Regions from separate parts of the Serratia rubidaea genome, predicted to be linked through region 1. Evidence: predicted binding sites of a transcription regulator. Region 1 holds the regulator's gene; the other holds the start of a gene.

Region 1 (7,653 bases):
GAATAGCTAACAGTTAGCGTAAAAAGCGGCGAATTACGCCACTTCGCTGCGCGGCTGGCGCACCAGGCTCAGCGCCTGCTCCACCACGCGCACGTCGGCGCCCGCCTTGTGGGCGTTTTCACTCAGATGGCGTCGCCACTGGCGCGCCCCCGGGATCCCCTGGAACAGGCCCAGAATATGGCGGGTGATATGGCCCAGGTAGGTGCCGTTCGCCAGTTCGCGTTCGATGTACGGATACAGCGCCTCGACCACCTCCACGCTGTTGCGCACCGCCGCCTGCGAACCAAACAGCTCGCGGTCCACCTGCGCCAGAATCCCCGGGTTCTGGTAGGCTTCACGCCCCATCATCACGCCGTCGACGTGCTGCAGGTGCTGCTGCGCCTCGGCCAGGGATTTGACGCCGCCGTTAATGGCGATGGTCAGCGCCGGGAAATCGCGCTTGAGCTGGTAGACGCGCGGATAGTCCAGCGGCGGTACTTCGCGGTTCTCTTTCGGGCTCAGGCCGGAGAGCCAGGCTTTGCGCGCGTGGATGATAAACATCTCGCACTCGCCGCGGCCGGAAACGGTGTCGATAAAGTCGCACAGGAAGGCGTAGCTGTCCTGGTCATCGATGCCGATACGGGTTTTTACCGTGACCGGAATCGACACCGCGTCGCGCATCGCCTTGATGCAGTCCGCCACCAGCGCGGCCTGTCCCATCAGGCAGGCGCCGAACATGCCGTTCTGCACCCGGTCGGACGGGCAGCCGACGTTCAGATTGATCTCATCGTAGCCGCGCTGCTCCGCCAGTTTGGCGCAGTGCGCCAGCGCCGCCGGATCGCTGCCGCCCAACTGCAGCGCCAGCGGGTGTTCCTGTTCGCTGTACGCCAGATAGTCCCCTTTGCCGTGAATGATCGCGCCGGTGGTGACCATTTCGGTATACAGCAGCGTCTCTTTGCTCAGCAGGCGGTGGAAATAACGGCAATGACGATCGGTCCAGTCGAGCATCGGCGCGATGGAAAAGCGGCTGGCGTTAAACGGCCGTTCAGCGCCGTTTGAGCCGGCATGCGGAGTGTGTTCTGGTTTTAACGAATCGGTCATTGCGGTATCTATTCAGCATCAGGCGGACAAAAAAGTAATCGCTGATTATAACGTAAACCGCCGCCGAGGCGAAACCACCGCGCCGCCCGGCATTATCCCGCTGAAAAACGGCCATTTTTGTGGCCGAAGCGACAAGAAAAACCACCGGCTATCGGTGATTTGCCGCAGACATGGTAAAATCGCATTTTTAACGTACCGGGATATTCGCCATGAACCCAACCAACCAGGAAAAGCTGCTCGCGCAGGCAGAACGACTCTGCCAGCAACGCAATGTGCGCCTGACGCCGCAACGGCTGGAAGTGTTACGCCTGATGGCGCAACAGCCCGGTGCGATCAGCGCTTACGATCTGCTCGACCTGCTGCGCGTCGTGGAACCGCAGGCCAAACCGCCGACGGTCTATCGCGCGCTGGATTTTCTGCTGGAACAGGGCTTTATCCACCGCGTGGAGTCGGCCAACAGCTACGTGCTGTGCCACCACTTCGAGGAGCCGATGCATACCTCGGCGCTGTTTATCTGCGACCGCTGCGGCCAGGTCACCGAGCGCCCGACGGAAGGCGTGGAAGAGACGCTGCAGAAGCTGGCGCAGGAATCCGGCTTTGCGCTGCGCCACAGCGTGGTGGAAGCGCACGGCCTGTGCGCCGGCTGCGTGGAGGTGGAAGCCTGCGACAGCCAGCATGACTGCGACCACGACCACAGCATCGTGGTGAAAAAGAAGTAACCCGCCCCGCGGCTTAACGCGCGTTAAGCCGCCTTTCCCTGCGCAAACCAGGTGCCGTTGACCCGGTGCCGGTGCCAGATCCAGCCGAGCGATACGCCGCGCAGCCCCAGAAATACGCACAGCGCCAGCCACAGCCCGTGGTTACCCAGCAGCGGTAAACTCAGCAGCGTCAGGCCGTAGCCCGCCGCCGCCACCGCCATGCTGTTACGCATCTCGGCGCCGCGCGTCGCGCCGATAAACATGCCGTCCAGCAGGTAGCACCAGACGCCAACCAGCGGCAGCACCACCTGCCACGGCAGATAGCCGGCCGCCAGCGCGCGCAGCTCCGGCAGGGAGGTCAGCATATTGACGATCTGCTGCCCCGCACAGGCGTACACCAGCGCAAAGCCCAGCGCCACCAGACAGGACTGACGACAGGCGGCGCGCCACACCAGACGCAGCTGGCTGTCGTCGCGCGCGCCGTAGGCATGGCCGGAGTGCGCCTCAACCGCATAGGCGAAGCCGTCCAACGCGTAGGCGGTAAAGGTCAGCAGGTTCATCAGCACCGCGTTGACCGCCACCACCTCGCTGCCCAGCCGGGCGGCGAAAATGGTCAGCGAAGCGAAGCACAGCTGCAACAGCAGAGAGCGCAGCATGATATCGCGGTTGAGCGCCAGCAAGCGGCGTACGTTGCCGCGCCAGGCGTGGCGCAGCATCGGCGGTGAAATACCGCGCATGCGCATCACGCGCCAGCTAAGCCACAGCCCGAGCAGCAGGGTGGCATATTCCGACAGCGCGGTGGCCGTAGCCGCGCCCTGCACGTTCCAGCCCAGCCCCATCACCAGCCACAGATCCAGCACGATATTCAGCAGGTTGCCGACAATCAGCAGGATCACCGGCGCGCGCACGTACTGCACGCCCAGCAGCCAGCCCAGCAGCACCATGTTCGCCAGCGCCGCCGGCGCGCTGAGCCAGCGGATTTCCAGAAACGCCCGCGCCTGCGTCAGCACCTCGCCGTCGCCGCCGACGATCTGCAGCGCGAGGTCGATCAGCGGATGGCGCAGCAGCACAATCGCCAGCCCGGCCAGCAGCGCCAGCAGCAGCGGCTGCATAAAGGCGCGCGCCAGCGCCTGCGGGTTCTGCGCCCCCAGCGCCTGCGCCGTCAGCCCGGTGGTGCTCATACGCAGGAACAGCAGCAGCATAAACAGGAAGCTGGTGACCATCGCCCCCACCGCCACGCCGCCCAGATAGACCGGGCTGTCGAGGTGGCCGATCACCGCGGTATCCACCAGCCCCAGCAGCGGCACGGTAATGTTGGAGAAGATCATCGGCAGCGCCAAACGCCACAGGGCTTTATCCGTGTCGCTGGTCAAGGAGGCAAGCAGGCGCATAGTCATATGTTCCCGTAGCTGAAAAGAGGAGTCAGATAAGAAATAACATCGCCCCGGACGTGGCCGGGGCGATTAAACGCGGGGGATGCGGTTTAGATCCAGTCACCGTTGCGGATAACGCCGACGGCCAGCCCTTCAATGGTGAAGTTCTGCTCGCGCAGGTCAACCTTGATCGGCGTGAACTCGCTGTTTTCCGGCAGCAGCTCAACCATATTGCCGTTGCGCTTCAAACGCTTCACCGTCACTTCGTCTTCGATGCGCGCCACCACCACCTGGCCGTTGCGCACGTCCTGCGTTTTATGCACCGCCAGCAGGTCGCCGTCCAGAATGCCGATATCGCGCATCGACATGCCGTTGACCCGCAGCAGGAAATCCGCATTTGGTTTAAACAGCGACGGATCCACCTTGTAGTGCCCTTCGATATGCTGCTGCGCCAGCAGCGGTTCACCGGCGGCGACCCGGCCGATCAGCGGCAGGCCGTCTTCGTCTTCCATCAGCAGGCGGATGCCGCGCGAAGCGCCGGAGACGATTTCGATCACGCCCTTGCGGGCCAGCGCCTTCAGGTGTTCTTCGGCGGCGTTCGGCGAGCGGAACCCCAGACGCAATGCGATCTCGGCGCGCGTTGGCGGCATGCCGGTTTGCGAGATATGCTCGCGAATCAGATCGTAGACCTCTTGCTGTCTGGTAGTTAGTGCTTTCATTCCGCCCCCTGTTTGTTTATACAGTCTTGCTGTGAGTATATACAGGTGAACGCGGATTGGGAACCGGAGAATGAATAAAAATCAGGGATTAGCGCGCCGCTGCGCAAATCAGGCGAAATGCCGCCACAGCAGCGTTACCCAGACCAGCAGCGCCAGGATAATGCTCAGCGACACCGCCGCCGACCCCATATCCTTGGCGCGGCCGGACAGCTCGTGGAAGTCGGTGCCGACGCGGTCGACAATCGCCTCGATGGCGCTGTTGAGCACCTCGACAATCAGCACCAGCAGCACCGAGCCAATCAGTAAAATACGCGCCACGGCGTCGACGTCCAGCCACAGCGCCACAATGACGGCGACCGCCGCCGCCACCGCTTCCTGGCGGAACGCCGCCTCATTGCGCCACGCCGCCGTTAATCCTTTATATGAATAACCCGCCGCTTTGATGATGCGGGTCAAGCCGGTCGTCTGATTTGCCATTTTGCTGTGTGCCTTTTACAAGAGGTAAGTCATAATTTTAACGGTTCGGGGGTCTTTAACACCACAGATCTGTCACCCGCTTTCTGGTATGCTTGCGGCGCATTGCTAACAAGAGGCTTCACATAGTTATGTCAGGTTGGCGTAAAATTTATTATAAATTATTGAATCTACCACTTAAACTGCTGGTAAGAAGCAAAGCTATCCCCGCAGATCCGGTCACGGAGCTGGGGCTCGATCCCTCACGACCGATTTTGTACGTTTTACCTTACCATTCCAAGGCGGACTTGCTGACGCTGCGCACCCAGTGCCTGGCGCAGGATCTGCCCGACCCGCTCGACCCGCTGGAGATCGACGGTGCGGTATTGCCAAGCTACGTGTTTATTCACGACGGCCCGCGCGTCTTCCGCTATTACACGCCGAAGGAAGAGTCGGTAAAACTGTTCCACGACTATCTGGACCTGCACCGCAATAACCCGGGGCTGGATATCCAGATGCTGCCGGCGTCGGTGATGTTCGGCCGCTCTCCGGGGCGCGAAGGCCAGGGCACCCCGCATCTGCGCCTGCTGAACGGCGTGCAGAAATTCTTCGCCATTTTGTGGCTGGGACGCGACAGCTTCGTGCGCTTCTCCAACACCGTGTCGCTGCGCAAGATGGCGACCGAGCACGGCACCGATAAAATTATCGCGCAGAAGCTGGCGCGCGTCGCGCGCATGCACTTCTCACGCCAGCGTCTGGCGGCGGTAGGCCCGAGCCTGCCGGCGCGGCAGGATCTGTTCAATAAGCTGCTGGCCTCCAAGGCGATTGAAAAAGCGGTGGAAGACGAAGCGCGCAGCAAGAAGATCTCCCACGAGAAGGCGCAGCAGAACGCCATCGCGCTGATGGAAGAGATCGCCGCCGACTTCTCCTACGAAACCGTCCGCCTGTCGGACCGCGTGCTGAGCTGGACCTGGAACCGGCTGTATCAGGGCATCAACGTCACCAACGCCGAGCGCGTGCGTCAGCTGGCGCAGGACGGCCACGAAATCGTCTACGTGCCCTGCCACCGCAGCCATATGGACTATCTGCTGCTGTCCTACGTGCTGTATCACCAGGGCCTGGTGCCGCCGCATATCGCCGCCGGCATCAACCTGAACTTCTGGCCGGCCGGGCCGATTTTCCGCCGGCTGGGGGCGTTCTTTATCCGCCGCACCTTCAAGGGCAACAAGCTCTACTCCACGGTGTTCCGCGAATACCTCGGCGAGCTGTTTACCCGCGGCTACTCGGTGGAGTACTTCGTCGAAGGCGGCCGTTCGCGCACCGGGCGTCTGCTGGAGCCGAAAACCGGCACCCTGTCGATGACCATTCAGGCAATGCTGCGCGGCGGCACCCGGCCGATCACCCTGGTGCCGATCTACATCGGCTACGAGCACGTGATGGAAGTGGGCACCTACGCCAAAGAGCTGCGCGGCGCGACCAAAGAGAAAGAGAGCCTGCTGCAGATGATGCGCGGCCTGCGCAAGCTGCGCAATCTGGGCCAGGGCTATGTCAACTTCGGCGAACCGCTGCCGCTGACCGCCTACCTGAACCAGCACGTGCCGCAGTGGCGCGAGTCCATCGACCCGATCGAAGCGCAGCGCCCGAGCTGGCTGACGCCGACGGTGAACGATCTGGCCGGCAAGATCATGGTGCGCATCAACAACGCCGCCGCCGCCAACGCCATGAACCTGTGTTCAACCGCGCTGCTGGCCTCGCGCCAGCGTTCGCTGACCCGCGAGCAGCTGATCGAGCAGCTGGACTGCTACCTGCAGCTGATGCGCAACGCGCCGTACGCCGACGACGTGACGGTGCCGGACCATACGCCGGGCGAGCTGCTGGACCACGCGCTCAATATGGATAAGTTCGAGGTGGAGCAGGACAATATCGGCGATATCATCATTCTGCCGCGCGAGCAGGCGGTGCTGATGACCTATTACCGTAATAACATTCACCACCTGCTGGTGCTGCCGTCGCTGATCGCCAGCATTGTGATGCATCACCGCCACGTCTCACGCGCCGAGCTGCTGCGCCAGATCGGCCTGATTTATCCGATGCTGAAGGCCGAGCTGTTCCTGCACTACGACAAGGAACAGCTGCCGGAGGTGCTACAAACGCTGACCGACGAAATGGCGCGTCAGGCGCTGATTTGCGTCGACGGCGACGAGCTGTCGCTCAACGCCGGGCGCATCCGTCCGCTGCAGCTGCTGGCTGCCGGCGTGCGCGAAACCCTGCAGCGCTACGCCATCACCATGTCGCTCCTCAGCGCCAACCCGAGCATCAACCGCGGCGCGCTGGAAAAAGAGAGCCGGATTATGGCCCAGCGCCTGTCGGTGCTGCACGGCATCAACGCGCCGGAGTTCTTCGACAAGGCGGTGTTCTCCACTCTGGTGGCGACGCTGCGTGAAGAGGGCTATATCAACGATATCGGCGATGCGATCCGCGAGCACACCATGGAGGTTTACACCATGCTGAGCGACCTGATCACCCCGGAGATCAAGCTGACGATTGAAAGCGTCAGCACGCCGGCGGAGCCTGAAGCGCTGCCGGCCAAGGCGGAAGCAGACGGCAACAGCGCCGGATAACCCGCCCGCCATAACGAAAAAGGCACCCATCAATCGGGTGCCTTTTTTATGCGCGTTGCCGCCGCCTCATCAGATAAAGCTCAGCGCCACGCCGATAAACACCACCAGCCCCACGTAGTTGTTGTGCAGGAAGGCGCGGAAACAGGCGTCGCGGTCGCGCCCGGCGATCTGCTGTTGCTGATGAATAAACAGCGCCCCCGCCAGCAGCAGCGACCAATAAAACGCCCCGCCCAGCTGCGACAGATAGCCAATCCATAACAGCAGCAGCAGCGTGGCGAACTGCAGCAGGCCGACAATCAGCTTGTCGAAGCGGCCGAACAGCACCGCGGTGGACTTCACGCCGATCTTCAGATCGTCGTCACGGTCCACCATCGCGTACAGCGTGTCGTACGCCACCGTCCAGCAGATGTTCGCCAGCAGCAGCAGCCAGCAGCTCAGCGGCAGCGACTCGCTCACCGCGGCATAGGCCATCGGGATGCCCCAGCCGAAGGCCGCGCCCAGCACCAGCTGCGGCAGATTCGTCACCCGCTTCATAAACGGATAGATCCACGCCAGCGCCAGCCCGGCCAGCGACAGGGCGATGGTCATGGTATTAAGCGTCAGCACCAGCGCAAAAGAGAGCAGCACCAGCACCACAAACACCACCTTCGCCTCTTTCTCCGTGACCCGGCCGCTGGGCAGCGGACGGTTGGCGGTGCGTTTCACATGG
Region 2 (7,653 bases), 2.2 Mb from region 1:
GGTAAGCCGGCTGCTGAGCCTGGTATGGCTGCTCTTGCTGTGCAGGCGGCAGCTGCGCCGCGTTGTCGTCCTCAGGCCACGGCGCTGCGGGTTCTTCATGCGGCGACAGGGTAAACAGCGGCTCATCCGGGCCGTTATCCACCAGATCGTCAACCGGCGAGAAGCTAAACGCATTGTTGGTTTCTACCGGCTGCGGGGCAACCGGCGCGGCCGGCTGAGGCTCGGCGCCATAGCGCGCCTGCTGCTGCTCGGCAAACGCCTTGCGCAGCGCCTCTTCCTGCATGGCGTCCTCATCATCTGCGCTTACCGCAGGTTCAGCATGGTCATGCTGGTACTCTGCGCCGTAACGCTGGCTCTGCTGTGCAGCGAACGCCTGACGCAGCGCTTCTTCCTGCATCGCCTCATCATCCTGAGACGCCACGGCGCTATTCGGCGCAGGTTCCGCAGTCTGTTGTCCGCGCTGCTCCTGCTCCGCCATCCGCTGCGAAGGCAGCTTGATGCCGTAAGAGGCCAGCTCGCGGCGCGTCGGGATACGCACCGGATTCGGGCGCGGCAGCTCGGGGCCAATCCCCTGCTTCACCTGGCTATTGCCTTCGCTGGTGGCGCTGAACGCCGGCATAAACGTATTAGCCGCAGCTGCGCCAGCCGCGGCAACGGCAGCATTGTCCATCGCCGGTTTGGCGGCGGCGGATGACAGCGCCCCGTCAATAACGTCGGGAGCCGCACGATGGTGTCCGCTATCTGCCTGCGCCGCAGAGAAATCAAACGGCGAAGCGGCAGGCTGCTGAGACGCCGTCGCCCGGTTCCAGTCCCCCAGGCGCGGCTCATCATCGTCCTGGTGAGCCTCGGCCGGACGCGGGGTTTTCGGCGCCGGCGTCTCTTCAGGAATTTCAAATGAGTACAGCGGCGGCGCGTTATCTTCCGGCGGCGCGCTCATCGGATGCTGGTTCACGGAGGCCGGCGCGGCGGGCGCGGTCGTCACCGCCGGGGCGGCCGCAGGCGTAGCCGGAGCTGCGGCCACAGGAGCCGTCGGGGCTGCCGCAGGCGTGGCCGGAGCTGCAGCCACAGGAGCCGCCGGGGCTGCCGCAGTAGCGGCCGCGTCTTCAGGCGCCGGCGCGACAGCGCTATCCGCCGCATCCGCGCCATCGTCGTCGTGGCTGGCCCGCAGGCCGCTGAGCAGCGGATCCGCCGCTTCGTCGGCGGACGCCGTCTGAGCGTTCTCTTGCACCGACGGCGCGCTGAACAGTACATCATCGGCATCGGCCGCATGCGCGGCAGCGGCTGCACTGGCGGCGGCCGCTGCGCCCTTGCCGCCTTTTTCCGACACGTCGGCGTATGGTTCATCTTCGTCGTCGCGATAGCGATCGTCACGACGAGAACGGTTGGTCATAAAGGTGGCGACGCCCAATACGGCCCCGCCGATCTTCTCGGCAATCACCAGCCATGACCAGCCGGTGAACAGCGTCAGGCCCGCGGCCCACACGCACAGCAGCGCCAGCGTCGCGCCGATGCCGTTGAACCACGGCAGCATCGCGTTGCTCAGCAGGCTGCCGATCACGCCGCCGGACGCAAAGTAATAGAGATCGTCAACGTTCAGCGCCGCCAGCCCGCACGAGGTGAGCACCAGCGCCAGCGTGCCGATCAGGCGCAGTGAAAGCGCGAAGTAGTCGATATAGTCGCTGGTACCGCGCTGCCGGTAGGCAACCCAGCACAGGATAAGCGCGATCGGCGGGATCGCGTAAGCGAGCACCCCGAAGGTGAAGAACAGCGTATCGGCCAGCCAGGCGCCAACGCCGCCGCCAAGGTTATGAATCGGCTCATGCCACGCCGTCTGCGACCAGCTGGGGTCAGACGGATTGAAGCTGACCAACGCGGCCATGAGGTAAACGGCAAAAATCGCCACCACGATCAACGCAGCTTCCAGCAACCGACGGCCGCTGCTGAGTTTCTTCAAGGTAACTTCTTTATCTTCTGTGTATTCCTGGCTCAAGAAAGGCTCTCCAGGTTCCTGTTAGCGGATAGAGTAACAGCGCCGAGTTGCTTCCCCGGCGCCAAAACTGTATGAATAAACAGGAGTGTAACGAATTTAATCAGGTTTTGCACCTGCACCTTACCGTGTTTTGATAACCAGACGGTTACTCTGTTTCACTTCTTCCATTACCACGTAAGTGCGGGTGTCGTTCACACCCGGCAAACGCAGTAAGGTTTCGCCAAGCAGCTTACGGTAAGCTGACATATCCGGTACGCGGGTTTTCAACAGATAGTCGAAATCACCGGACACCAGATGACACTCCTGAATCTCTTCAAGCTTCTGTACTGCCGAGTTAAACTGCTCAAACACATCCGGCGCGCCGCGGTTCAGCGTGATTTCCACGAAAACCAGCAGTGATGCATCCAGATAGTGCGGGTTCAGCAATGCAGTATAGCCATGAATGAACCCCTGACGTTCAAGACGACGTACGCGTTCCAAACACGGCGTCGGGGATAACCCCACGCGTTTTGAAAGCTCAACGTTCGAAATACGCCCATCCTTCTGTAACTCATTGAGGATGTTGCGATCGATACGGTCAAGATCTTTACCCGGGCGTTTCTTATTGTCTGCCATTATTATTGTCTCTCTTTTTTCTTCCTTACACTTGCCAAACCCTAGCCAACGTCACTGTGTAGGGACTTGTTTCAAGCGAAGACCCGATTTTTGTTATATGCAGTCGATTGCGCTGCGCAACCGGTGCCGCACACAATGCTTCTTCACTATCCTCGTTTGCCGCGTTACAGCCTGTCTGTCAAACCCTGCGCGCGGCGATAAAACGATCTTCATCGTTAAGAAAGAAGCGCGCCTGTTCAAAGACGCCCCCTGCCCTGCCTCCGCCTGATGATGAAAAGACGAACGATCGGCTGTGGCTGCGGGGATAATTTCTTCTTCCTCTGATGTTTTCGCAAATGCGCAGCGGATTGTCAAAGTAAAAGAAGCAAAATCAGAAGAACGTACCGTCGGGAAATGCGTTAACCCCTTTTTTAGTTATGAACCGCTGGCTTAAAAAGCGCCGCGGTCGCGGAAAGACGCAGGGAAAAGCGCCGCTTTTGGCATCCGGCCGCCGCGTCGTACGCCAAAGCGCGCTAACCACGCCAACATTTCTATCGCAAGACCTCAATTAATAGCCTGCAACTATCAGACAAATCGATAACAACCGTTACAGGTGCTTTTTTTACTTCACTATTTTCCCTACAATCGATGCCATTGTCCGCCATCGTGGGAAAAGAGGTTATTCATGGGCACGGCTAAACATAGCAAATTACTGATTCTGGGCTCCGGTCCGGCTGGCTACACCGCCGCGGTGTACGCTGCGCGTGCAAACCTGCAGCCGGTGTTGATCACCGGCGTGGAGCAAGGCGGTCAGCTGACCACCACCACCGAAGTGGAAAACTGGCCGGGCGACGCCAACGACTTGACCGGCCCGGCGCTGATGGAACGTATGCGCGAGCATGCGGAAAAGTTCCAGACCGAGATCGTGTTCGACCATATCAACGGCGTCGATCTGCAGCAGCGTCCGTTCCGCCTGACCGGCGACAGCGGCGAATACACCTGTGATGCGCTGATTATCGCCACCGGCGCCTCCGCGCGCTACCTGGGCCTGCCGAGCGAAGAAGCGTTCAAGGGTAAAGGCGTTTCCGCCTGCGCCACCTGCGACGGTTTCTTCTACCGTAATCAGAAAGTCGCAGTAGTCGGCGGCGGCAACACCGCCGTTGAAGAAGCGCTGTATCTGTCCAACATCGCCGCGGAAGTGCATCTGATTCACCGCCGCGACAGCTTCCGCTCAGAGAAGATCCTGATCGACCGGCTGATGGAGAAAGTGAAGAGCGGCAACATCGTACTGCATACCGATCATCAGCTCGACGAAGTGCTGGGCGATGAAATGGGCGTCACCGCCGTGCGCATCCGCAGCACCAAGCAGGAAAACGAAACCCAGGAACTGGCCGTTGCCGGCGTATTTATCGCCATCGGCCACAGCCCGAACACCGCTATCTTCGGCGATCAGCTGGCGTTGGAAAACGGCTATATCAAGGTGCAGTCCGGCATTCACGGCAACGCAACCCAGACCAGCATTCCGGGCGTGTTCGCCGCCGGCGACGTAATGGACCATATCTACCGTCAGGCGATCACCTCCGCCGGCACCGGCTGTATGGCGGCGCTGGATGCCGAGCGTTATCTCGACGGCATCGCGCAGGCGGAAGTCTGCTAATCCCGCTCCTTAGATGACCTTAATTGACAAATAAGGCGGCCTTTTGGCCGCCTTATTTCTTTTCAGCCTGCACGGTGACGAGGTAACATTGGGCTTCGCTTGTGTGCTTCAACGTTGAAGAAAACACTTTTTTAACAGTATGTTAACCTAGCCTGTCTCAACAGGCGTCGGCGACGCAGATACTTCCAATGAAAAAAACCAGACAGCACCAGTTGACCCAATGGCTTAAAACGCAAAGCACGCTGGCCAAGCGCTGGCTGCGCCTCTCTATGCTGCTGGGGTTGTGCAGCGGCCTGTTAATCGTAGCCCAGGCCTGGCTGCTGGCCTCGCTGCTTCATGCCTTGATCATTGACCATACGCCCCGCGAACAGCTGACCGGTTCATTTATCGGCCTGGCCGCCGCCTTCGCCCTGCGCGCGCTGCTTAGCTGGCTGCGCGAGCGGGTGGGCTTTATTGGCGGTCAGGTGCTGCGGCGGGAAATGCGCCGGCAGGTGCTGGACAAACTGCAGCAGCTTGGCCCGGCCTGGGTGCAGGGTAAACCGGCCGGCAGCTGGGCGACGATTATCGTCGAGCAGATCGAAGATATGCAGGATTATTACTCGCGCTATCTGCCGCAGATGTATCTGGCGGTGTTTATTCCGCTGCTGATTCTGATCGCCGTCTTCCCGATTAACTGGGCCGCCGGGCTGATCCTGCTGGCCACCGCGCCGTTGATTCCGCTGTTTATGGCGCTGGTCGGCATGGGCGCCGCCGACGCCAACCGCCGTAACTTTGTCGCGCTGGCGCGCCTGAGCGGCAGCTTCCTTGACCGGCTGCGCGGGCTGGATACCTTACGCCTGTTCCATCGCGGCCAGGCGGAAACCGCGCAGATCGCCCGCTCTTCTGAAGATTTCCGTCGCCGCACCATGGAAGTGCTGCGCATGGCGTTTCTCTCCTCCGCGGTGCTGGAGTTTTTCGCCTCCCTGTCAATTGCCGTAGTCGCGGTCTATTTTGGCTTCTCTTACCTCGGGGATCTGAACTTCGGCAGCTATGGCGTGGGCGTGACGCTGTTCTCCGGTTTTCTGGTATTGGTGCTCGCGCCGGAATTTTTCCAGCCGCTGCGCGATCTGGGCGCCTTCTACCACGCCAAGGCGCAGGCCGTCGGCGCCGCAGAAGCGCTGGAGACCTTCCTGAACGCCGAGGGCGAGCAGATCGGTCAGGGCGCTCTGACGCTGGACGAGACGACGCCGCTGACGCTGGTGGCCGAACGGCTGGAAATCCTGTCGCCGCAGGGCATCGTGCTGGCGGGGCCGCTGGACTTCACCCTGGCTGCCAATCAACGTATCGCGCTGGTGGGCCTCAGCGGCGCGGGCAAAAGCTCGCTGCTGAACCTGCTGCTGGGGTTCCTGCCCTATCGCGGCTCGTTGACGGTAAACGGCAACGAGCTGCGTGAACTGAACGCGGAGCACTGGCGGCAGCGGCTGGGCTGGGTCGGGCAAAACCCGCACCTGCCGGCGCAAACGCTGCGCGACAATATTTTACTCGGCAATCCGCAGGCCGATGAGCAGCAGCTACAGCAGGCGGTGGAACAGGCCTACGTCAGCGAATTCTTACCGCAGCTGCCGCAGGGGCTGCAGACGGAGCTCGGCGACGGCGCCGCCCGCCTGTCGGTCGGTCAGGCGCAGCGGGTCGCCGTCGCCCGCGCGTTAATCAGCCCGCGCCGGCTGCTGCTGCTGGATGAACCGGCCGCCAGCCTGGACGCCCACAGCGAACGCCTGGTGATGCAGGCGCTGAATGCGGCGTCGCGACAGCAGGCCACCCTGCTGGTGACCCACCAGTTGGAAGATACCGAAGATTTCGACCAGATTTGGGTGATGGACAACGGCAAGATCGTCCAGCAGGGCGACTACGCCAGCCTGAGCGCTCAGCCGGGGCTGTTCGCCACCTTAATCGCACACCGCAGCGGGGAGCTATAATCATGCGCGTTTTACTGCCGTTTCTGGCGCTATACCGCCGCCACGGGTTCCTGATTGCGCTGGGCATCGTGCTGGCGATCATCACCCTGCTGGCCAGCATCGGCCTGCTGACCCTGTCCGGCTGGTTCCTCGCCGCGTCGTCTCTGGCCGGACTGGCCGGCCTGCTGACCTTTAACTATATGCTGCCGGCCGCCGGCGTACGCGGCGCGGCCATCTTCCGCACCGCCGGCCGCTATGCCGAGCGCGTGGTCAGCCACGACGCCACCTTCCGGGTGCTGGCGCACCTGCGGGTCTTTACCTTCAGCAAAATTCTGCCGCTGTCGCCCGGCGGCATCGCCCGCTTCCGCCAGGCCGAGGTGTTAAACCGTCTGGTGGCCGACGTTGATACGCTGGATCACCTGTATCTGCGGGTGATATCGCCGCTGGTCAGCGCCGCCGTGGTGATCGTGGTGGTCACCTTTGGCCTGAGCTTTGTCGACCAGACGCTGGCGCTGATCCTCGGCGGCATCCTGCTGCTGCTGCTGGTGCTGGTGCCGCCGCTGTTTTACGCCGCCGGTAAACCGATCGGCGGCGAGCTGACCGCCCTGCGCAGCCAATACCGCACCGGGCTGACCGCCTGGCTGCAGGGCCAGGCCGAGCTGGTGGTATTCGGCGCCGTTAACGATTTTCGCCGCACGCTCGATCGCACCGAACAGCGCTGGCAGCGCCGTCAGTGGCAACAGGCGTCGCTAGGCGGCATCGCACAGGCGCTGATGATTCTGGCCGGCGGGCTGACGGTTACCCTGCTGCTATGGCTGACCGCCGCCGGCGTCGGCGGCAACGTCCAGCCGGGCGCGCTGATTGCGCTGTTCGTGTTCGCCGGGCTGGCCTCCTTTGAAGCGCTGATGCCGGTCGCCGCCGCGTTTCAGCACCTCGGCCAGGTGATCGCCTCCGCCACCCGGGTCAAACAGCTGCTCGACCAGCAGCCGACCGTCGCCTTCCCCGCCGCCGGTCCCGCCGCTGCCGCCGCCGCTGCCCTGCAGCTGCGCCGCGTTGACTTTACTTACCCCGGCCAGCCGCAGCCGGTATTACGCCACATCGAGCTGGAGATCGCCGCCGGTGAGCATATCGCCCTGCTGGGACGCACCGGCTGCGGCAAATCCACGCTGCTGCAGCTGCTGACGCGCGCCTGGGACGCCGACGGCGGCGATATTCTGCTCAACGGCGAGCCATTAGCCCGCTACGATGAAAGTACGCTGCGCGCCATGACGACGGTGGTGAGCCAGCGGGTGCATATCTTCAGCGACACGCTGCGGGAGAACCTGCGGCTGGCGGCGCCCGATGCGGACGACGCAGCGCTGCAGCAGGCGCTGAGCCAGGTCGGGCTGGACAAGCTGTTGGAAAATGAGGGGCTGAACGCCTGGCTCGGCGAAGGCGGCCGTCAGCTGTCCGGCGGTGAACAGCGCCGGCTGGGCATC

Evidence for each region. The regulator LexA, encoded in region 1, represses DNA repair genes until DNA is damaged. The targets are predictions, from matches to a motif close to TNCTGTATGTACATACAGNA.
Region 2: the regulator LexA is predicted to act here: its motif matches at 2,056-2,075, upstream of I6G83_RS15025 (DNA translocase FtsK 4TM domain-containing protein).

Annotation. Positions count from the first base shown of each region.
Region 1 is NZ_CP065640.1:1,037,876-1,045,528, forward strand. It holds gene dusA (tRNA dihydrouridine(20/20a) synthase DusA) at 34-987, opposite strand; gene zur (zinc uptake transcriptional repressor Zur) at 1,290-1,799, shown strand; gene dinF (MATE family efflux transporter DinF) at 1,823-3,169, opposite strand; gene lexA (transcriptional repressor LexA) at 3,262-3,870, opposite strand; gene I6G83_RS04815 (diacylglycerol kinase) at 3,979-4,347, opposite strand; gene plsB (glycerol-3-phosphate 1-O-acyltransferase PlsB) at 4,476-6,944, shown strand; gene ubiA (4-hydroxybenzoate octaprenyltransferase) at 7,014-7,653, opposite strand, start outside.
Region 2 is NZ_CP065640.1:3,198,055-3,205,707, reverse strand. It holds gene I6G83_RS15025 (DNA translocase FtsK 4TM domain-containing protein) at 1-1,990, opposite strand, end outside; gene lrp (leucine-responsive transcriptional regulator Lrp) at 2,111-2,605, opposite strand; gene trxB (thioredoxin-disulfide reductase) at 3,270-4,241, shown strand; gene cydD (heme ABC transporter permease/ATP-binding protein CydD) at 4,430-6,196, shown strand; gene cydC (heme ABC transporter ATP-binding protein/permease CydC) at 6,199-7,653, shown strand, end outside.